One region of the Abyssisolibacter sp. ZYX002 genome, then DNA from elsewhere that is predicted to be linked to it. Evidence: predicted binding sites of a transcription regulator. Region 1 holds the regulator's gene; each other region holds the start of a gene.
What was found. The regulator Rex, encoded in region 1, represses fermentation and respiration genes when NADH is low (regulators of the CRP and FNR family bind a similar motif). The targets are predictions, from matches to a motif close to ATTGTTAANNNNTTAACAAT.
Positions count from the first base shown of each region.

Region 2: prdC (proline reductase-associated electron transfer protein PrdC) is a predicted target of Rex. The motif match lies at 6,796-6,815, and genes of this name have one in related genera.
Region 3: fdhF (formate dehydrogenase subunit alpha) is a predicted target of Rex. The motif match lies at 6,766-6,785, and genes of this name have one in related genera.

Region 1 covers NZ_JARMXH010000010.1:23,705-31,877, forward strand. Annotated here, with positions in the region: gene P3X86_RS18835 (AI-2E family transporter) at 1-409, opposite strand, end outside; gene P3X86_RS18840 (DNA-3-methyladenine glycosylase family protein) at 505-1,389, opposite strand; gene gdhA (NADP-specific glutamate dehydrogenase) at 1,584-2,930, opposite strand; gene P3X86_RS18850 (Asp23/Gls24 family envelope stress response protein) at 3,304-4,125, opposite strand; gene P3X86_RS18855 (redox-sensing transcriptional repressor Rex) at 4,210-4,854, opposite strand; gene P3X86_RS18860 (ABC-F family ATP-binding cassette domain-containing protein) at 5,449-7,359, shown strand; gene tsaD (tRNA (adenosine(37)-N6)-threonylcarbamoyltransferase complex transferase subunit TsaD) at 7,521-8,173, opposite strand, start outside.
Region 2 covers NZ_JARMXH010000002.1:269,140-277,312, reverse strand. Annotated here, with positions in the region: gene P3X86_RS07295 (sulfite exporter TauE/SafE family protein) at 1-25, opposite strand, end outside; gene P3X86_RS07290 (proline racemase) at 63-1,070, opposite strand; gene P3X86_RS07285 (glycine/sarcosine/betaine reductase component B subunit) at 1,128-1,598, opposite strand; gene prdD (proline reductase cluster protein PrdD) at 1,621-2,376, opposite strand; gene prdB (D-proline reductase (dithiol) protein PrdB) at 2,401-3,126, opposite strand; gene P3X86_RS07270 (CBO2463/CBO2479 domain-containing protein) at 3,153-3,416, opposite strand; gene prdA (D-proline reductase (dithiol) proprotein PrdA) at 3,444-5,315, opposite strand; gene prdC (proline reductase-associated electron transfer protein PrdC) at 5,339-6,643, opposite strand; gene prdR (sigma-54 dependent transcriptional regulator PrdR) at 6,844-8,173, opposite strand, start outside.
Region 3 covers NZ_JARMXH010000014.1:26,151-34,323, reverse strand. Annotated here, with positions in the region: gene P3X86_RS20390 (DUF4446 family protein) at 1-225, opposite strand, end outside; gene P3X86_RS20385 (aminotransferase class V-fold PLP-dependent enzyme) at 317-1,450, opposite strand; gene P3X86_RS20380 (formate/nitrite transporter family protein) at 1,638-2,408, opposite strand; gene fdhD (formate dehydrogenase accessory sulfurtransferase FdhD) at 2,545-3,321, opposite strand; gene mobA (molybdenum cofactor guanylyltransferase) at 3,338-3,937, opposite strand; gene fdhF (formate dehydrogenase subunit alpha) at 3,970-6,648, opposite strand; gene P3X86_RS20360 (TIGR04076 family protein) at 6,934-7,182, opposite strand; gene P3X86_RS20355 (NADH-dependent [FeFe] hydrogenase, group A6) at 7,417-8,173, opposite strand, start outside.

The DNA.
Region 1 (8,173 bases):
TGTCAATATATTCTGCTATGTTATATTTTTGAAGCAATTCGATATTATTTATGTCATTCTTTAAAAAGTCCCTCATTTCATTTATGAAGTCTGGCAAATTTTTTGCTAACTCAACAAAGTTATTATATATTTTTGGTACTGCTATTATAATTATGAATATAACTAATCCAAGAACTAATAGATATGAGATAGTTATACTTAGTACCCTCTTGCACTTAAGTTTCTTTTCTAACATTCTTATGAAGGGATTTAATATGTATGCTATCAAAAATCCTCCTAAAAATGGGTTTATTATTTTATAAAACATTGGTGCCACATTATCGTTGTTTACTATCTTGTATAATAGCATGATAATTACAGCTACTGGCACAATGTTCAAATATGGTATCTTGATTTTTTTATTATCCATATGACTCTCTCTCCTACTATAATGTATTTACATTATTATAACATAATCTATATATAATAATCACTACATTATTATTACAACATACGCTTTTGTAATTATTTTTTGCCTAACTTTGCTTCTCTCGCATAATAGAATAAATACTGCTGTGCAAAGCCTGCATACTTTCCGAATTTGTCCTGACCATATTTCTGTATATATTTTAATGAACTGTCTTTTGGCAAATAGAAATATTCCATGACCCTTTTTACCCATACATCTATTGGAAATGCATCATGTTTACCAATAGAAAACAACATTATACAATCAGCTACTTTTGGCCCAACTCCTGCAAGTAACATTAATTCTTTTCTAGCATCTTCTGTTGAAAGGTTTTTAAGGTTATATATATCCATTTGCTTTGATGCAACTACTACTGCTGTATTAAATATATAGCTAGCTCTATAACCAACTCCACTCTCACGTAAATTCTCCGCTCTTATTTTTTCTAACACCTCAGCATTTGGAAAGCTATAATATTCTTTACCTTTATATTCACCAATTTTCTCACCATATTTCATACTCAAATATTCTATACTTTTTTTTATTCTACTAATACCATTGTTAGCAGATATAATAAATGAGATAAGTGTCTCGAAAGGATCTTGATTTAATATTCGAATACCTTTGCCAAACTTCATTGCATGTGCAAGTACATTGTCTTTGCTAAGTTCTTTCTTTATTTCATCATAGTTTCTATTAAAGTCAAAATATTCCACCCATATATTATTGAAGTCTTCTATATTACAGTTATCTATATATAATATGTTATTATCTAATTTCATATTTATTACTCTATCATACGCAACTCCTGTATAACTACCATCATCTTCTTCATTCCATCTAAAACATTGTCCACAATCAAAAGTGTGCTTTGGCACAAAGTTCTTTATGTTTTTTACTATCACTCCATTATCTGTTTGCTGTATATCTAAATTTTTCAAGTTATCACCTCTATATCTATTTTATGTTATGATTATACCCAATTATTTAGATGTTAAAAATATATTGTTTCATTAAAGCATAAAAACCGTCTTATAGCAAGTTTTAAGCCTGCTATCCTAATTACTTTGTCATTAATCTAAAAAACCGCCTTACGGCGGTTTTTATTATCTATATTTTATTCAGATATTAATTTCTAGTAAGAACCTTGCTTAACCATAGCATCTGCAACTTTAACAAAACCTGCGATGTTAGCACCTGCAACTAGGTTATATCCAAATCCATAATCTTCTGCTGCTTTCATAGCGTTGTCATGGATGTTAATCATTATTTGATGTAATTTAGCATCTACTTCTTCTGCTGTCCATGAGTATCTCATGCTGTTTTGGCTCATTTCTAACGCTGATGTAGCAACTCCACCTGCATTTGCTGCCTTAGCAGGTCCGATGATTACTCCATTTGCTTGTAAATACTCTATTGCATCGTTTGTTGTTGGCATGTTTGAACCTTCTGATAGATATTTAACTCCATTTGCTACCATTGTCTTAGCATCATCTATTAATATTTCGTTTTGTGTAGCACATGGCATAGCTATATCAACTTTAACTTCCCAAGGCTTCTTACCTGCAAAGAATTCTACACCAAACGTCTTAGCATAATCTTCTATTTTATCTCTACCTGATGCTCTTAGCTCAAGCATATACTCTATTTTCTCTCCTGAAACTCCTTCTGGATCGTATATGTATCCGTCTGGGCCAGAAAGCGTTACAACTTTTCCACCTAATTCTGTTATCTTTAATGCAGCGCCCCATGCAACATTACCAAAACCTGATAATGCAACTGTTTTGCCTTCAAAAGTTTCTCCTTCATGCTTTAACATTTCTTGACAGAAATAAGTACAACCAAATCCTGTAGCTTCTGGTCTTATTAAACTTCCACCGTAAGATAAGCCTTTTCCTGTTAATACTCCGTTTTCAAATGCTCCTCTGATTCTTCTGTATTGTCCGTATAGATATCCTATTTCTCTTGCTCCAACTCCCATATCTCCTGCTGGAACGTCAACATCTGGACCTATGTGTCTATAAAGCTCTGTCATAAAGCTTTGGCAGAATCTTAATATCTCTGCATCTGATCTACCTCTAGGGTCAAAGTCAGATCCTCCTTTACCTCCGCCTATTGGAAGTCCTGTTAATGCATTCTTTAATATTTGCTCAAATCCTAAAAATTTAACTATACCAATGTAAACTGATGGATGGAATCTTAGTCCTCCTTTATAAGGTCCAATAGCTCCATTAAATTGTACTCTAAATCCTCTGTTTACATGAAGTTTACCATTATCATCATACCAAGGTACTTTAAACATTATTTGTCTTTCAGGCTCACAGAATCTGTCTAAAAGATTTGCCTCTACGTATTCTGGGTGTTTTTCTAAAACTGGTCCTAATGAATTTAAAACTTCTTCTACAGCTTGTAAAAACTCCGGTTCATGTGCATTTCTTTGCTTTACTCTTTCAAATACTTCTTGAATATAAGTGTTGGACATTGTAATGACCTCCCTATAAATTGTTAAATTTTTAACTTCCTTATGTTTTGAAAATGTTTTCCTTACTATAAAAAACTTTACCCCTTCTTTACACTGTAATAATAACACAGGCTAATTTCTTTGTAAACGTTTTTTTATTAATCATTTTTAACATTATTTTTATGCTAAAATTTTTTTGCAGGGTGTTATTATGTTTAAGTCGTTATCATTATTTATATATCTAATTCATTCATTTTCAAAAAACAAAAAATATGCTATTTCAACAGATATTAAGTGTTAAAAAAACATATTTATTAGTATGTTAAATATTAGTCATATGAAGTATTTCTTTCATTTCTGAATCGAATTTATTTATTTCTTGCAAAATACTGAATTATTTTATTTTGTTTATATTTAATTTTTTTATGTTTACGTCTACTGACAATATATTTAATGATGTCATTTGTTCTATTTCTTTAATAATTTGCTTTTGTAAAGTTTCTATAATCTCGGATATATTCATTCCATAATACAGTATGACATCTAGCTTTATTGCTATACTCCCTGCTTTACTAAGTACTCTAATATTACCATATTTGTCAACTTCATCTACCTTGGTGCATGCAATTCTTATAAGATTCTTGAGAACATTTTGTGATATTGTGTATCTTCCCAAATAGCTATATGTTGGCCTAACTACTGATTTTTCAATATATTGCTCATTTATTTTACCTTTTTTCTTAAATATCTTTAACTTATCTATAAAGTAACCTGAGAAGTCTTTTTTTATCTCAAATGTTGGCACTGGTATAACATGTTTTCCTTCCTTAAATCTACAATTATGGGCTGCTTGTAATTCTTCTTTTGTAGATATTTCGTTTATATCTATAAATTCATCTATCTTATCTAAGTGTAATGCAGCTGCTATTTTATTTACCATTTTTATTGATGTTCCTAATATTAGTAGTTTCTTTGGATGCTGTATTCTCAGCGCATCTAGTACACTTACTTTATGGTCTTCATCTAAAAAAACAGCTCTTTTTGTTGCACTTATCTTTGTGCTCTCACTCTTTGCGGATACACCTGTAATTATTTTATTTCCTTTAATTAATAATCCATCATCTATAATATATTGTATGTTATGTTTTTTTGCCACCAGCATAGCTTTATAGCTTTTTCCTGTGCCACTCTTACCAACTAATGCAAATACCTTCATTGTATCCTCCTTAAATAAAAAGGTTGTCTCAAACTGAATTTCTTTAGTCAAAATCCACTAGTTTTGAAACAACCTAAAGGAGCTTTAAAGAGCTCCTTGGTCACTGTTCTTCATCAAAAATGATAGTGTAAACAAACTTTCGTTTAAATGAACATTCTCTATAACTACACCTTCTGGCACTTTTAAATCAGTCGGTGCAAAATTCCAAATACCTTTTACACCATTATTTGCCAGTATATCTGCTATCTCCTGACTTCCTTCTTTAGGAGTACATATTATACCTATTTCAATGTTGTTAGCTTCGATATAGCTTTCAAGTTCATCTATATCATGAATCTTTATCCCTCTAATGTTTAGACCTATCATTTTTGGGTTTTTGTCAAATAAAGCAGTTACTCTAAAACCTGCTGATAAAAACCCTTTGTAATTTGCTATTGCTTGACCTAAGTTACCTGCCCCTATCAAAATAGTTTCGTAAGTCCTATCTAGACCTAATATTTTACCAAGTTGACTATGGAGATCTTCTACGTTGTATCCATAGCCTTGTTGTCCAAAACCTCCAAAATTGTTCAAATCTTGCCTAATTTGTGAAGCGGTAAATCCTGTTAGTTTACTCAACTCTCCAGAAGATATTCTCATAATATCCTTTTCTTTCAAGTCTGATAAATACCTGTAATATTTAGGTAATCTCCTAACAACCGCCATAGAAACTTTATTGTTTTTAGCCATAAAATATCCCTCTCTACTTTTATCACTTATTTTATAGTTTATATAAAATAGGAAATAAAATACTAACATCATCATGAAATTACTAAATTATTTACACTTTTGTGTTAATTATAAAACAATCTTTACGTTTTAGTCAATCTTTTTGATGATATTTCTTCATGACTAGACAAAGCATATTATCTATTTTATTGTAGTTTCGTGATAATATCAATGTAATCAGCATGAATAAATAATAATCATTCACTTGTCAAAATTATATCAATGTAAACTACTGTTACCAGTCCATTGCTTTCTATCTACAAATATCAAATAATCTAAGTTACATCATATTATAATACAATTCTTATACGTTTTCTATATGAATATTAAAAAAAATTAAAATTTAATATGAAATATTATTTTCAGAGTAGAAGCAAATTGCGTTCTCTCCACATTTTAGTAAAAAATCAAATTCAAGGCAACTAATATATTGTTTTTTCTATAATCTTACTAAAAATTGTTTAATTTAAGCTCTATATTTGCATAATACACTAATATTAATGTATTATATAAGTTGAAACACTGAATTTTAAGCTTTAGTTTTAGGAGGACATCATGATTGTATTATCATGTACTAATATAAGCAAAACTTATGTAACTGACAAAATTTTAGATAACGTCACTTTTTCTATTAATGCTGGTGAGAAAATTGGCCTTATTGGTATTAATGGTGCTGGTAAATCTACATTGTTTAATATATTGACTGGTAAAATTTCAAGTGATGATGGTCAAATATATACATCTAAAACATCAAAAATAGGTTATATGAAGCAACACACTAGCGTAGATAGTTCTAAGAATATTTATGATGAGTTACTTGAAATATTTAAACCTGTCATTGAACTTGAGAAAACACTTAGATCCCTAGAAAATGAAATAAGTGAAAAAAGTCAGGATCACGATTCTAAAGAATTTGAAAAGCTTCTTGACAAATACTCTAAGCTCACTGATGAATTTGAGAAAAGTAATGGATATGGATACGACAGTCAAATTAAAGGTGTTTTGGTTGGTTTAGGTTTTAATAGTAGTGATTTTTATAAACCAATAAACCAGCTTAGTGGAGGACAAAAAACTAGAGTATATCTCGCAAAATTATTGCTCCAAAAGCCTGATATTCTTTTGCTTGATGAACCAACTAATCATCTGGATTTGGATTCGATTGATTGGCTTGAAAAATATCTTAAAGACTATAAGGGATCTGTTATTATTATTTCTCATGACAGGTATTTTTTAGATAATGTAGTTTCTCGAATACTTCAATTAGAAAATACCGAGCTAAAATCCTACAACGGAAACTACAGCACTTATATGGATAAAAGGAAAAAAGAAATTGAATTGGAAAAGAAAAAATTCGAACAACAAAAGAATGAAATGAATAGACAAAAAGAAATAATAAAAAATCTTTCTTTGGGTGGAAAAAGAGCAATAAGACAAGCTCAAAGTAGAGAAAAAATGCTTAAAAAAATGCAAGAGCTAAAAAATCCTAGCGAAAGAAAAAAAGCTTCTTTTAAGTTTACTCCAAGTGTGAAAAGTGGTAATGATGTGTTACGCATAGAAGATTTGAAAAAAAATTATGATGGTAAACTGCTATTTGACAGTATAAACTTTAATATATATAAAGGCGAAAAAGTAGGTATCATTGGTCCTAACGGTATAGGTAAATCTACTCTCTTTAAAATCATAATGGGTATTACAAGTCTTAGTTCAGGAAATTATACTTTAGGCGCTAATGTTAATATTGGTTATTTTGATCAAGAGCAGAAGTATCTAAATACTGAAAAGACTATTGCAGATGAAATATGGGATGAACACCCTCTAATGGATCATTTTCAAATTAGAAGCATTTTAGCGCAGTTCCTTTTCACTGGAGATGATATATTTAAAGAGATTGGCTCTCTTAGTGGTGGTGAGAAAGCAAGATTAGCTTTATTAAAATTAATGCTATCTAAATCGAATTTTCTACTTATGGATGAGCCTACAAATCACTTAGATGTTGACTCCAAAGAAGTTCTTGAAGATGCATTAAAAAAATATGAAGGAACTGTATTAGTAATATCTCATGATAGATACTTTTTAAATAAAGTTGTAGATAAAATACTATATTTTAATAGTGATAAAATAACTGAATACCTTGGTAACTTTGATTACTATATTGAAAAAAGCAAACTCCTTAGCAGTAACAATGATGATTCGATTAATACTGGTATCACTAAAACTCAAATGAAACTGGATAGGAAAAAACAAAAAGAACTCGAGAAAAAAGAGCGTGCTAAAAAGCAACAACTGAGTAAACTCGAAGAAAATATAGCTCTTCTAGAAAACAAAATTAGTGAATATGAACATCTGCTATGTAGTCCAGATATTTATAATGACCCTGTTAAAAGCACGCAAATAAATAAAGATTTATTAAATATTAAATCTGACCTTGAACAAGAGTATGAAAAATGGGTAGAATTAAGCAGTTAATTTTTATCCACAATATACACCATTTATCCACAGTTTTATCAACAAAATCACATAATTTTATCAACATTATTGATATTTTACTGCTACAATGTATAAAGTTATGCACAGTTACCATCTGTTTTGTGGATAACTTTGTGCATAACTTTGTTAATACAATTAAATTACTGACCAATTTTTAAATTTGCAACTCCGTTAAGACTTATATCTGATATCTTTCCATTTAAGTAGTTATAATATCCCGCACATCCTATCATTGCTGCATTGTCTGTACACAATATCTTACTTGGGCATACTAGCTTTAGTCCTTCACTTAAACATCTATCCTGCATTTGTTTTCTTAATCCACTATTAGATGCAACACCTCCCGCTAGCGCAATTGTTGATAAGTTCTTAAGCTTTGATGCTTTTATTGTCTTATCCACAAGTACATCAACTACGGCTTTTTGAAAACTTGCTGCTACATCTTCTACTTTTATTTCTTTATTTTTCTGTTTATTGCTATTTAAGTAATTAAGTACTGCAGATTTTAGACCACTGAAACTGAAATCTAAGCTATCTGGTTCTAAATATGCTCTAGGAAAATCTATAGCATCACTGCTACCTTTCTCTGACAATCTATCTATGATTGGTCCTCCTGGATATCCCAACCCCATAGCTCTTGCTATTTTATCAAAGGCTTCCCCTGCAGCATCATCTCTAGTTCTCCCTAGTAATTCGTACTTTGTATAATCTTTTACATGTACTAAGTGTGTATGTCCTCCAGAAACAACTAAACAAAGAAATGGTGGCTCTAAGTGTGTATTTTCTATATAGT
Region 2 (8,173 bases), on a different contig from region 1:
AAGCGCCTAATATATAAGTGATCATGTAAAACCTCCCAAATATTCGTTATTTTTTTAACCTATTACTTTAAAACAAAACCATATTTAACAGGATCGTCAGGGTCAATTACAAAGTGATTGAAACCTGTGATATACGAAGCACCTGTTATTTTAGGTGTAATTGTGGTATAATCTTTGAGCTTTCCAGTACCAACAATTTTACCTTTAAATAGAGTACCTAGAATACTTTCATAGATAAAATCTTCACCTTCTTTTAATTTACCTTTTGAGTAAAGTGTTGCTAGCTTTGCGCTAGTTCCAGTTCCACATGGAGATCTGTCTACTTGTCCTTGTCCAAATATTACTACGTTTTTGTAAGTAGCCTCTGGATTTGTTGATTCGTCATATATTTCAATTAGGTCTACTGTTTTTATATGATTCAATGTGGGATGTTTAATTTCAATATTTTTATTAATAATATTACGTAATTCTAGTGCTATTTCTTTTAGTTTACTTGTGTTTTCAGGTATTATTTTTAGTCCTAGCTGTTTAGCATGAACGATAGCAAAAAAGCTACCACCGAATGAGATATCAAACGTAACCTCTCCGATTTCAGGCATTTCAACCTTAACATCTTTCTTGTATAAGAATGCGGGGACATTGACTATGGAAACTTCCTTAACTTTGCTATCTTCTACTTTAGCTTGAGCAGTTACAATACCAGCAGGAGTATCCATTTTAACATTAGTAAAAGGTTCTTGTGCTTCTACCATACCTGTCTCGATAGCAGCTGTTATAGCACCTATTGAGCCATGACCGCACATATTTAAATATCCGCCACCATCCATGAAAATAATCCCGAAATCTGCATCTTCTACTGTTGGAGTTGTTATAATAGAACCAAACATATCATTATGTCCTCTTGGCTCATGCATTATAGCTGTTCTTAAGTGGTCTAATTCGTTTTCTAAATAAGTTTTTTTGTCTGCCATTGTTTTTCCCGGTATCTTAGGTATACCCCCAGTTATGATTCTAGTGGGTTCTCCCATAGTATGAGAATCTATGGCATAGATACTTCTTATTGCCTTCATAAAAAGTCACTCCTATCTGTTGTTATGAATATAGAATCTTGAATTTTGTATACTCGATCATTTGATTTTTTGCCTCATTTTTAGCTTGAGTAAGGCTAAAGCTTTTTTTGCATCTAGTTCATTAATATTGTTTTCTCCAACTACTTCTGTCTCAATTCCATTATCAGATTTGTTAAAATCAACTATAGTGTCCATATATCTATTAGTTACGACGAATTTGCCTTGTACACCGATAAAACTTAGCCCTACTATAGGGATATTTCTTTTTCCTATTTCCATAATTGTATTTGCAAAATCAATATCTGAATTACCCCAGCCATCGCATGATATGATAGCTCCATCTGCACCCATAGCTTCAGTCCACTGGGCAACTCTTTTGCCTACAAAATGCTTTTCGCTGTTATCTTGAGGAGTCCCAACAATAATAATTCCTAGCAAATCAACATCAGTGTCAGCAGACACTATATTTAGCAATGGATCTCTAAAATGATGCAAAGATGTTTCTTTTGTTGAAGGGCCTATTCCCATATATATACACCTCTATTTACTGTTAAGTCATTGCTCTTATTGCACCATCTCTGTATTCGTTAGGAGATAAGATAATCGGTACATTTCCCATATCAATTATTGATTTGCCGCCAGTAACTCCACTTGGCTCATTTGGCAAAATAATATTATCGTGCATAGCACCTTGTCCAGCAACTTGTTTTACAATGACTATTTTTTTATTAGTTGAAGCTTTATTTTCCACATACTCATGAACTTCATCAGCATATTTACTGTCTAATTGCTTTAATTTATAGCGAATTTCTTGTATAAAATTATCACAGGATTTATGAGCTTGCATTGGAAATCTTCTTTCGCCTAGAAGATTTCCTTTAAGCAAGACATCAAAGTGTAGGATATAATCATTAGCAGAAGGAGTCCCTGATCTACCAAAGTATACTTGCTCTTTTAAATTACCATCAGAGCTACCGAATTCAGACATCTGCTCTCCAGCTTCGCTTGCACATGTTAGCATTACATAAACACCTGTAAGCGTGTGAGTTATACCTTCTCCAAGATTTCCTAGACACTTTACTGAAATAGGGATAAAATCTAGAATATTGTTTACGTGTTTATCATGTTGATTAGGTTTTATTATATCAATATCAATTTGTTTTATAATATCTTTATTGTAGCTACAATTCTTAAAATATTCACTACCTATTGTGAGTGTATTATCTTTGATACGAAAATTATCCCCAAGCTCAACTCTGTTCATATGAAAACTTTTAATAACTAACCGTCTTTTTGTAATACTCATAGAACATATCTCCTAATAATATATTTATACTTTTGCTATATACTCATATGGAAGACTAACTATTCTTCCTGGTGTTTCAATTTTCACTAGCTGAGCTAATGTATCTCTAACTAGATCTCTTTGCATCTCAGGGTTGTTAGGTTCACCTGCATTTGCACCCATTGGAACTAGTGGAGCAGTAACTCTTGGAGCTCCATTTTGTCTAACTACTGGTGGTAAAGCCGCTATAATAATAGTAGGTATACCAATAGCTTCAATCGCTCTCTGCACAATCACGGCAGAGCGGTGGCACGTACCTCAGCCTGCTGTTAGCAAAACAGCATCTACTCCATCTTCTTTGAATATTTTTGCGATTTCTGGGCCTGTTTCTTCAGTGAAAATGCTTACATCTCCACCACCACCCATAAATCCTACGTGTCTAGGTGCTACTGCTTTAACGAAGCCTTCATCTACAAGTTCTTTTAATCTGTCGATAGGAAACATACAATTGATGTCTTTGTTTACATCACCATTGTCGTATCCTCCATGTGAAACCATTAAATCTGTACCAACTGCACTACCTGGCATTACTCTGAAACTTGTATCTCCAGCAAGGTTGAATCTCTTATCAGATTTTAAGTGTACACCTGCAGCTGTTGCAATAGCTACGGTCATGTCTTTTAATTCTTTTTCAACAGGTGTCCAGACTACAGGTGGTGTAACTGGAACATAAATTTCAGATTGTAAGCCTTCAATAACTGTTAAACTCATAATCTTCCTCCTTTTGGTTAATAAAATTACTTAACTTTTCTTAATTGTTGTTGTTTTATAGCATTATTAGCATACTCTTCATCTACATCTGGACCTAAAACCTCAGGATATGTCATCATAAAACCTACTTCTTGTCCAATTTTAAGTTCATAGTCACTAATAACCATTCTCTTAGGCACATATAGTTTTCCCATTCTACCTTTGAAGTCTATGCCTACAGCACAATCGTTGATTTCAACGACTATACCTTCATAATATCTTTCAGTGGAAACATACTTTAGCTTATCCATCTATTTACCTCCACTCTTTATAACTTATTAGTTTTCATCTACCTCGTAGATTTCTCTTCTTTTCTTACTCTTTTCTAGAGTAGTTTCATTTGGAGCAAGTTCTATTTTCTTTCCAGTTGCTTTTTCAATGACATCAATGTTGTTTAGTTTTACATTTGGATTCCATGCTCTTTCAGGATCTTTTAGTTTTCCACCAGCCATTTTAACCTTTAACATGCACATTGCTCTAAGAGCATCTTCATATGTGATACAGTTATTTTCAAGTATTTCGTTTTCAATACCTTGTTTTGATTTATTAAGGTCAACCATAGCATCCATGTATTTATTACCAACAACTAATTGCCCTTGAATAGCTGAGTATGTCATACCTACGACAGCGATTCCTCTTTTACCTATTTGTTCAATATGACTAGCAAAATCAACGTGATTGTTACCAAATCCTTCAGTAGTTATGATAGCTCCATCTAAGTCTAATGCTTCCACTGTCATACCTAAAACTTTAGATACATAGAATTTTTCAGAGTTAACCTGAGGTGAACCTACTAGTATAACACCAACTAAATCTATTTCTTCATCATTCATAGCTTCAAGTACTAATGGCTCTCTAAAGTAATGTCTAGATGTTTCTTTAGAAGCAGGGCCAATACATGTTAATGCATGAACATAACCATCAAGTATTTGAAGAGGGGAAACCATTACAGGAACATTACCCAAATCAACATTAGCTTTAGCACCTAAAGTACCTACAGGTTCTACAGGCATTAAGTAGTTATCATGCATAGCTCCTTGACCCATTATCTCCTTAATAACAACTACTTTTTTCTTACCTATACGTCTTTTTTGAACAAACTCTTCTGTGTTAATAACTAGTTCGTCACCTAATTTCTTAAGAGCTTCTCTGATCTCTTGTGTAATGATATCAGTTGCTCTATGAGCTGACATTGGACCAGGTCTTTCCATTCCTGTTCCAGCTTTAACTGTAACATTAGTTTTTATAAATATTTCTCCTCTGTCAGGAGAACCAGGTCTACCCCACATGATGTTTCTTTCTAAGATACCTTCAGATGAACCAAATTCACCTATTTGAACGCCATCTTCGTCTGTTCCAGTAACCATCATTATAACGCCATCTGCTATTCTAGTGATTCCTTCACCAAGTTCACCTTCTTCTTTAGTAGCAATTGGTTGAACATCCATTATAGTATCACTATATTCACCGTATTTATCTGTAGTAATTATATCTAGTTTCATATCAATAACTAATTCTTCAGACTCTATAGCGTCAGCGCAAATGCCTTCTCTTAAGTAAAGAGTTGTTCCTTTTATTTCAGTTGTTTCTCCAAATTTTACTTCATCTATTTTGAAATACTTTCTTACTAGATTTCTAACTATTTTTTCTTTACAAGTAGGTTCTTGCGTTGATTTTTCAACCACATTAACAGGAGATTCATTAACAGCGGTGTTAGTATTCATACCTGTCATAGTAAGTGGTATTTCTAAGTTGATATTTTTACCTTCTCCAATATGGATTTTAACCATTTGATTACCAGTGTTATTAGAATATGCTACAGTGCCGTCCACAGATGGAGTAGCAGTAGCGATATCTTTTGATGGCTCTTGCTTCTTTACATCATCAGAGTCAGATTTCTTAACTCCACTGAGTACATCAGCAGTAAGAGGAGTTAATGCTTCAACAGTACTAGTAAGAGTAGCGCCTAAAACCTCTTTAATTTTTAAACAATTATCTGGTATCGTTAATAAACCAGATACCTCTAAATCAGGAACGATATTAGGGTCCTCTAAACAAGACTCATCGATTACTGTTCCTTCTTCAAATCTACAACACGTAACAGCATTGTCATTTAAATGCTCCATTGCTGTTTCTTTAGTGATAGACATAAAATTCACTCCTTCATTAAATATTAGCTTTTTTTTCTTCTGTAAAGCTTGTGACCACTTGCTCTTAAAATATGGTCTGTACTATGATAAACTGGAACTCCTAACCTAGGAGCTATTTTCATAACTGTGTCAGTTCAGCCTTCACAAGTACCAGCAATGATTGCCTCTGCACCTTGTTTCTTAAGATATAAGACAGTCTCAGCTTGTCCAGGACATACACCTGGTTTTTCACATCTATATCTTCCGTTAACTTCTATCATTCTTTTGCATTTTTTTGATGCAACAACCTCAGTACCCATTTGCTTAGCTATTTCTTCTAATCTATCTTCATTAGCGCCACATTCACAAGCGATAACGCCAATCTTTCGCACTTCTTTAGGCAGTGGCATACTTACCAATATTCCTCCAGATGTCTTAGAAATAGGGGACTGTTCAGTACAATGATTTCCTGTAAAAGGACCTCCCATTACTAGTTCTCCATATGGTTTTATATATCCACCGCATTTATCTATCAAATACCCTGCAGGTGTACCAATTGGAACGTCAAAGAATGTTTTTCCACCTTTAGCGTTTTTGACTCTTCCACAGACAGTTATATCTTTGCTTATAACAGGCTTTCTTTCCTCAATTGCCAAAACGATGTTTTTAAGCGTTTCAGCATTAGACACGATAGCATTAGCTTCAAGAGGAAGCTGACCCGGTTTTAGAGTTATGCCAAGAATCTCTCTAACGATAACTCTTTCATCTCCAGCAGGATACATGTTAGGTAATAGTTTAACCTCAATATTGCTTTCTTTTTCACAAGCTTTTATTAAAGCGTCTATAGCTAGTTTATAAATAGGCTTTATTGCGATGTAACCTTTTGAAGCATTCGTAATTTCCATAATATATTTAACACCTTTAACTATATAATCTGGATTAATAGTTGACATCTGTGTGTTATGATTTAACAGAGGTTCACACTCTGCTAGATTTGCTAATACATAACCACCTTCAAGATTGGTGTTTAGTTTTGTATGAGTGGGGAAGCCAGCACCTCCAGCGCCTACAACTCCAGCTTCTTTTATTAACTCTAAATAATCGTCTGAAGCCTTAATTTTTTCATATTCTTCTGGTTGCTCATCAAAAGCATCAATAACTATAACATCATTTTCGATTTTTTGAACAATACCAGATACGCTTGAATGGATATTAGCTCCTAGTCCCGTAGGTTTAGCTATAAGTTCACCTTTTTTTACGATTTGTTTTTCCATAACGATAGGCTCACATGCTACGCCTACATGTTGTTTTAATAGTATAGAAATTATCAATATCTCACCCCCTCGCATATTTTTCAATTATATATTATGCAAGGAAGATGCCAAAATAAAAAGGTGAGCTAAGAAGAAGTGAAATGCTCGTTTTTGGCTTATGCATGTAAAATATAAACATTTATAGTGACTAAATATCGTCACAAACAACAGCATAATATTACTGTTTTTTTGTTATTAACTTAACAATCAACAATATGACTATATTTAGTCATAGTCTAAATATCGACACCGTTATATTGAATGATTTTTGAGTGCAATGTAGTTCTTGGTATATTAAGCAACTTAGCTGCTTTAGTTTTACTACCACCTGATTTTTTTAATGCTTCTTTAATGAGTGTTATTTCAAGATTTTCAACAGCTTCTCTTAAATCAAGTGTATTGTACTGCATATCTATTTTCTTTTTGTTTGTTAATTGTTCTTTGATATAGTGTGGTAATAGTTCTTTAGTAAGAGTGTTATCTCTGCAAAGAACAACCATATGTTCAACTGTGTTTTTTAGTTCTCTTATGTTACCGTCCCAGTTGTATTTTTCAAGTAAATCTATCACATCATTGTCTATATGAGGTAACATAATGTTATTTTCACTAGCTGTTTTTTTGAGGAAATGATTGAGTAACAAAACTATGTCTTCTTTACGATTTCTTAAAGGAGGTAGTTCCATTTCAATAATGTTTATCCTGTAATATAAATCTTCTCTGAACTCACCTTTTTCAACCATTTCTTTAAGATTCTTATTTGTTGCAGATATAACTCTGACGTTAACTTTAGTTATTTTTTCTGAGCCAACTCTTTTAATTTCTTTTTCTTGTAAAACCCTTAGAAGTTTAGCTTGCATGAATAGTGGTAGATCACCTATTTCATCTAAAAATATAGTTCCGTTGTTAGCTAGCTCAAATAATCCCTTTTTACCACTTTTTTTTGCTCCAGTAAAGGCACCTTCTTCATATCCAAAAAATTCACTTTCAAATAATTCAGTTGGTATGGCACCGCAATTAACAGGAACAAAATATCCTTTAACCCCGCTATAATCATGAATAGCTTTAGCAAATACTTCTTTACCAGTACCACTTTCACCAATTATAAGTATAGAAGCATTTGTCTTTGCAACCTGCTTGGATAATTGTATTTTTTCTTGTATAGATTTACTTGTACCTATTACTTCACCAAAATTAGTATTTGAATACTTATCAACTTCTCTTTGTAAAAATTCTAGTAAATCATTAGCTTCCTCAAGCTCAGTTTGCATTTTTTTAATTTCAGTTATATCTTTATCAGTACTAACTATACCAGCAAATTTTCCGTTTACCATTATAGGAGAAGCACTTATGATTATATGGTAGTCTTCTCTAGGAGAATGATATACGTTGCGAATAGTTTTTTTAGTTTCTAGTAACTTAACATCTATAGCGTTTGGAAAATAGTCTTTTAGATATTTACCCATTATTTCAGATGCACTAATTCCATACAGTTTTTCGGATTTTTTGTTCCAAAGTATGACTACACCTTTATCGTCTATTGCACAGATTGCTTCCTGTATATTGGTT
Region 3 (8,173 bases), on a different contig from region 1:
ACGTAATTCTTCTTTCACACTGTTTACTTTTTCAAGATGTTCAAATAATACATCTTCTAGATTAACACTATCTACATCTTTTAATAAAAGATCGTATTTCTTTTTTAGCTTACTTATACGCATTTGGCTTGATAGCATTATTAATAACAATAAAACAGTTGTTATCATAAGAACAAATAAAATAGTATTATTATTGCTTTGGATAAAATTTATTATATTGTCCATTAAGTATCTCCTTTATATTAAATTCTATACCTTTTTACTATATAATATTTATTTGCTCTATTCAAGTATTTATAGTAAGTTTATGTGATTTTTAAAACTCATTTATTATTGACTTTATAGCTTTTATTGTATCATCTATTTCTTTATGTGTATTGAAAAAACCCAAGCTAAATCTTACTACTCCTTGTTCGAAAGTCCCTATAGTTTTATGCGCAAGCGGAGCACAATGTAATCCTGGTCTAGTGCATATTCCATACATGCTGTCTAATATAAAGCTAACCTCTGAAGAATCTCTGTTATCTATGTTTATTGGTATAACTGGTGCTCTATGTTCTTTAGGCCCATAGATAATAACCTCTTTTATCTTTTTGAGTTCTGTTATAAAATGCTCAGTTAACTCTGTTTCGTGTCTTCTTATATTTTCCATCCCAGTTTCTTTTATGAAACTAACTCCTTCACCTAAACCTATAATCCCAGGAGCATTTGGAGTCCCACTTTCATATCTATCGGGTAACATTATTGGTTGATATAGTTCGTTTGACTTACTACCAGTTCCACCTTCTTTTAATTGTGTTATATCTAGACCATCTCTAATATAAAGTCCTCCCGTTCCTTGTGGCCCTAACAAACTTTTATGTCCTGGAAATGCTAATATATCTATCCCTTTTCTGACATCTATATCATATACGCCTGCAGTTTGTGCAGCATCTACCATATATAATACTCCACATTCTTTTGCTATTTTTGCTATATCGTATATAGGCATAATACTACCTACAACATTTGAAGCATGTGTAGTTATAATCATTTTCGTGTTTCTTTTGATATTATCTTTTATATTCTCTATATCGAGTACTCCATAATTATCACAATTTACAATGGTTGTTTCTATATTCTTATCTTTTAATGCCATAAGTGGTCTTAAAACTGAATTATGCTCCATGCTTGTTGTTATAACATGGTCTCCTTCTTTTAATATACCTTTTATACCGAGATTTAAACTATCAGTAGCGTTATGAGTAAAAATAATATTCATTGGGTCTTTTACTTTGAATAAATCAGCTATTATTTCTCTTGCCTCATATATACCTCTTCCTGCTTTCATTGCTAGTTTATGTCCTGATCTGCCCGGGTTAGCTCCATATTTAGTCATTACCTGCAAAATTGTATTATATACTCTTTCAGGCTTTGGAAATGATGTTGCTGCATTATCTAAATATATCATTTTTTCGCCTCCATATTTTTTTACTCTTTACTATCATATTCTATCAATAATAAAATATCAATAGCTTTTGTGTTCAATATATTCTATTATATGTATAATCAACATTGAAAATTTTTATAAAATAAAAAAAGAAGCATTGTTATAGCAATAAGCTAACGCCTCTTTTTTCTCTAGTATTATTTTGTTATTATTCTTTAATATAGCATATATAATAAACCATTGGCACTATTATAGCTCCACCAATCAAATTTCCAATAGTAACTGGTATTAAATTATTAGTCCACATTTCAACCCAAGTAAATCCTGCACCTACTAACTTTCCCATTGGTATAAAAAACATATTTGCAACAGAATGCTCAAAACCTGATAATACAAATAGCATTATTGGGAACCAGCATGTGAAAATTTTCCCTATAACATCTGTTGATGCTGTTGATATCCATACTGCTAATACTACTACTATGTTACATAATATACCTCTAGTAATACATTCTACTAATGTTAAATTTACTTTAGCGGTTGCTATTGCTTTAATATTATCTCCCACTAAACCTGCATACAAATTCGTTTTACTAAGTATTAATGCTAGTAATACAGATCCTATGAAATTACCTATATAAACTAATATCCAGTTTTTTAACATTTTATTAAGGGATATCTTTTTACTCATGAGTGCAATTGTCATAGTGTTGTTTCCAGTGAATAATTCTGCTCCTGCTAATATTACTAACATTAAACCTACTGGAAATACTGATGCACCTACAAATTTTGCAAAACCCGCATCAAATTTTCCTAGCGATTGTGTCACTACTAAATATCCATGTGCTCCAAAACCTATAAATGCTCCTGCAAATATACCTAACAATATCATCTTTATGCTTGATAATTTTGATTTTTTTACAGAAGTTTCAATTGTTTTATTCGCTATCTCTCTTGGAGTTAATAGCGGTTTTCTCATAAATATTCCCCCTTGCATTTTGTATACAGTAAAGCATTAACGCTTTACCAAGTTCTAGTGTTTTTTAGACATTTATAAATATTCAATACTTTTATAGAATATCATATATTAAGTATCTTTGTTAAGTTTAAATTTTCTAATCAATTAATATATTGCCACTTTGTGTGTATACATTCATTTTGTTACCTCTCGCAAAACCAATTAATGTTAAATTTAAAGATTTTGCTATCTCTATAGATAGATTTGTTGGAGCTGATTTTGAAACCACAGCAGGTATGTTTATTTTGGCTGCTTTTATCACCATATCAGATGATAATCTGCCACTTGTAACTATATATTTGTCTTTGACCTCTAAATCATTCAATATTATATATCCTATTATTTTATCTATTGCATTATGTCTACCTATATCTTCTTCAAAAACTATTATTCTATCATCGATGCATAAACCACAACTATGAACGCCCCCTGTTTCTTTAAATAGTTGAGATTGAGTTGTGAATTTTTTCATAACTCTACTAACTTTACTATTATTTATAATAATGTTACTTGTATTTATTTTTGAATTAAATGAATCTAGCTCATTATAAAAAATTGTACCTTTACCACACGACGATGTTATAGTTTTTTTAGAGTATAATTTATAACTAAACTCTTTAAGTGATACATATATTAACCCCTTCTCTTCTAATATATTTATAGCTAAAATATCGCTTTTTTTCTTTATTAATTCCTCTACAAAAATATACCCAACGGTTAGATATTTTATAGATTTTGGAGTACATAATAAAGTTACAATCTCTTTATCATTTACAAATATAGTATATGGTTTTTCAACGATGATTTCATCTTCTTTAAATATTGATCTATTTTTATTAATCTCCAAAATCTTGTATTTTACTTTTGTTTTCATCACTTGACCTCTACTTTTATTTGGCATTATGAATATATATGTTCAAATCTTCTTTTGTGTTTAAATTTATAAACATACTTAGGTCGTTACTATAGTTTCTTGCTACTTTTTCTTCTATATATTCACATTTTATTTTTTTTACAAATGAATGTATTGAATTGCTATTTTTTAAAATATGTTCTTCTAACTGAGTGAGTATGGATACATTATAGAAAGAGTTTAATGGCTCTATCCACTTTCCGTTTTTTGTTATACATGCGCTTATATCTTTACTGCAAATTCTTCTTTTCATAAATCTAATGTATTTTAGATTTATATTTGGCATATCACATGCTATAAAATATACATATTTACTCTTTGCTTCTTTTAATCCTTTGTGTATACCACTTAAAGGTCCTTTTCCTATAATTTCATCTCTATATATTCTTATATTTTTATTTTTATTGTAATTTGGTTTATTTGTAATGATTATTATATCATTGAATTCGTCTTGAAGCTTACTTGATATGGTATCCAGTAACCTAACATTGTTTATTTTTAATGTTTGTTTATCAAATCCCATTCTTTTGCTTTTTCCTCCAGCCAATATAACACATGTGCCAAAATCATCACTCATAAATAATCCCTCTTCATGTATATTCGTATATGTTAACAAATCTTTTTTATACTTACTGCACTTACTTTTAGTTCAGGAATTTTACAGATTTCATCCAAATGATTCCCTGTCAGAACATTTGCTGCACCTTGAGCAAAATGAAATGGCATAAAAACAATTCCCCGAGCTATTGTTTTTACTATCTTGACCTTAGTTTTGATAACACCTCTCCTTGATGAAACTTCCACAATTTCAGCATCTTTTATACAGTATGCTTTTGCATCTAATTCATTAATCTCTATATATGATTCTGCTGATTTTTTGTTAAGTCCCTCTACTCTACCTGTCATACTCCTTGTATGATAATGGTATAAATTTCTACCAGTAGTCATAATAAATGGATAGTCACTGTTTGGTGTTTCAGCGCTTTCTTGATACTCTTGGGGTAAAAATAGTCCTTTTCCTCTCACACAATGCCCCTCATGCAAAAACTTAGTACCTTTATGCTCTTTGTCTAAACAAGGCCATTGTAATCCTTTGTTCTCTATTCTACTATAGTCAATCCCTCCATATTGTGGAGTCACTTTTGCTATTTCTTTCATTATCTCAGAAACATTATCGTATGTTTGACTGTATCCAAGCTTATTCATTATTTCCATTATTATTTTCCAATCAGCTTTAGATTCACCAACTTCAGTAATAGCTTTTCTCACTCTCTGTATTCTTCTCTCTGTATTTGTAAATGTTCCATCTTTTTCAGCAAATGAACTTGCCGGGAGCACAACATCAGCAAACATTGCTGTTTCTGTTAAAAATATATCTTGTACTATTAAAAACTCTATGTTTTCTAATGCTTTTCTGACATGTTTTGTATCTGGGTCGGATACAATAGGGTTTTCTCCCATAATATATAGTGCCTTTATATTTCCATCTACTGCGCCATCCATGATTTCTGGTATGGTGTAACCTATGTCATTTGACATATCATCTACTTGCCATGCTTTTTTGAATTTTTCTATTACCTTTTCATCATCAACCTTTTGATAGCCCGGGAAATTATTTGGTAAGGCTCCCATATCACATGCCCCTTGAACATTATTCTGCCCTCTTAATGGATTAACTCCAGCCGATTCTATACCAACGTTTCCACATAGTAATGCTAAATTTGAAACACTCATTACTGTATGTGTCCCTGTTTTATGTTGCGTTATTCCCATTGCGTAATATATTCCCGCATTATTAGCCTGGGCATAAATTCTAGCAGCTCTTTTTATATCATTAGCATCTATCTCACAAATTTTGGCTACTTTTTCTGGAGTATAGTTTTTAACTAAGTCTACTAATTTTGCGTATCCCTCGGTCTTCTTTTTTATGTAGTGTTTATCTTCTAGTTCCTCTGTAATTATGACATACATCATGGAATTCAAAAGAGCTATATTAGTTCCTGGCTTGATTTGTAAAAATACATCAGCATCTTTAGCTAAATCTATTTTTCTAGGATCTGCTACTATTAATTTTGAACCTCGCTCCTTTGCTTGGAGTATTTTTGAGCCAATTACTGGGTGATTTTCTGTTGTATTTGAGCCTATAACAAAAATAGCTTCATTATTTATAATTTCACCTATACTGTTTGTCATTGCTCCACTACCTAAAGTTGTTGCAAGACCTGCAACTGTTGATGAATGTCAGAGCCTTGCACAATGATCAATATTATTTGTTTTCAATACTCCTCTGAAAAGTTTTTGGAATAAATAATTTTCTTCATTAGTACACCTTGCGCTACTTAAACCTGCTATAACTTTTGACCCATGTTTTTTTCTTATTATATTAATATTTTTTGCTATCGTAGCGTATGCTTCTTCCCACTCTGCCTCGATTAATTTACCTTCTTTACGTATAAGTGGTCTTTGTAATCTATCGTCATGATTAATAAACTTATACCCAAACTTACCTTTAACACATAAAAGTCCATCATTTGAGTGTCCTTTTATTGGATTAACTCCAACTACTTTTTCTTCTTTTACTAATAGCTCCATCTGACAACCTACTCCACAATAAGAACATGTAGTTTTGACTTTTTTTACCTCCCACAATCTAAATTTTTCTTTTGACTTAGGTAGTAAAGCACCTACAGGACAAATTGATACACAATTTCCACATGATACACATGTTGAATTGTTGATGTCGTCTTCAAAAGGCGCACTTACATGTGTTTTGAATCCTCTTTCACTAAATGATATAGCTCTAGTATGTTGTAATTCATTGCATACCCTAACACATTTGCCACATTCGATACATTTATTAAGCTCTATAGTGAAAAATGGATTGCTATCATCTAATTCAAATTCTTTTCTTTCTCCATAATAAGACGTCCTATGTACATCATATTCATAGCAGTATTGCTGCAACTTACATTCCCCTGATTTTTTACATGTTAAGCAGTCTTCTGGATGATTTGATAAAATCATATCTAATATATCACGTCTTGCATCCATTACCTTTTGGCTATGGGTCTGTATCACCATTCCTTCTATGGCTATAGTAGAGCATGATGTTGATAACGTTTGCATACCTTCTATCTCAACTACGCAAAGTCTACAGGCGGAATGTGGTTCTAATCTGTCATCATGGCAAAGTGTCGGAATTTTGATATTTAATCTTCTGCATATTTGAAGTATAGTTTCTCCTTTTTTCGCCTGTACTGATTTCCCATTGATTTCTAAATTTATCACTATGCTACCTCCTTTTAATGATTATCAGTTTATTCGGTGTCATGATGCTCTGATACTGGTACAGGTTCTACTTGATACATTTGAATAAATTTAGAGGATATAATATACTGTATACACCATGTTAAAATTATAACATTATAAGTTGCTAATTACAATCATTTTAATACACATAATAAGATGCTAATATCTCAATATGTCTATATAATCACATATATTTAATTTATGGTAAGTTTTTAGGTGGTTATTATTGATATTTTTTTATTAAAGTTTGTTAATACATACCATCTATTCGTCGTAAATTTCACCTTTTATTAACACTCTTCCATTGTCTGGACATCTAAACCTAAACATTTTACATTTCTTAGATCCAAAATCTAGATTACCTCCATTTAATAGTGTATATACATTTGGATAAATACATTGCCATAATTCATGACATATAGGTGGGCATAAATCTTCTACTATAAATGTATCTCCTTTTTTATGATAGCCTGACCTACATTTACTTTCTAACACTTCTAATTTTACTTTCATATTGTTATTTAATTCCTTTCTATTGTGTATTAATTAAAACAGCTCATTTGATATAGTTAATTACAATTATATGATATCAGAATCTTTTAAATTATTTAATAAATATTTCATTGTAAATTTTCCTTTTATCTCTGCTTCTTTTATAGTTAACACAAATAATCCCCTTTTACAAAGACCTACTATCTTATAGGTTCTACACAAAGGGGATTAATAACCTTATAATTTTAATATATTCTACAGTGGATATATATCTCTTTTTACATAATGAGTATGAAGTAAATCATGCGCTTTATGACTATTTGGCTTTTCAAAATACTCATCGTATATTTTCTTAATCATTGGGTTTTTATGAGATTTTCTTATTACTTTTGCCTCATCTTCATTATATAACGCTTTTGCTCTTTCTCTTCTAACGTCTACATTCATTTTAACTTTAGAACTAACATGTGGTTGTCCACCACCATTTACACAACCGCCAGAACAACCCATTACTTCAATAAAGTGATATTGCTTTTCGCCAGATTTAACTTTTTCTAATAATTCACTTGCACAACCTGTACTATGTGCTACTGCAATATTTACATCTAAGTCGCCAATTTTAATTGTAGCTTCTTTTATTCCTTCTGTTCCTCTTACCTGTGTGAAGTTTATTTCTTTTAATTCTTCGTTTGTTAATACTTCGTACACTGTTCTTAACGCAGCCTCCATAACTCCACCTGTAGCACCAAATATTACTCCTGCTCCTGATGATTCACCTAATATTGAATCAAAGTCTTCATCTGGTAGATTTACAAAATCTAAACCTGCTTGTTTTATCATCTTAGCGAACTCTCTAGTTGTCAATACTGCATCAACATCTTGATGTCCATTACAAGCTAATTCTTCTCTTTTTGCTTCGAATTTTTTAGCTGTACAAGGCATTATTGAAACTACATATATCTTAGATGGATCTATATTGTTTTTCTCAGCATAGTAAGATTTAACTACTGCT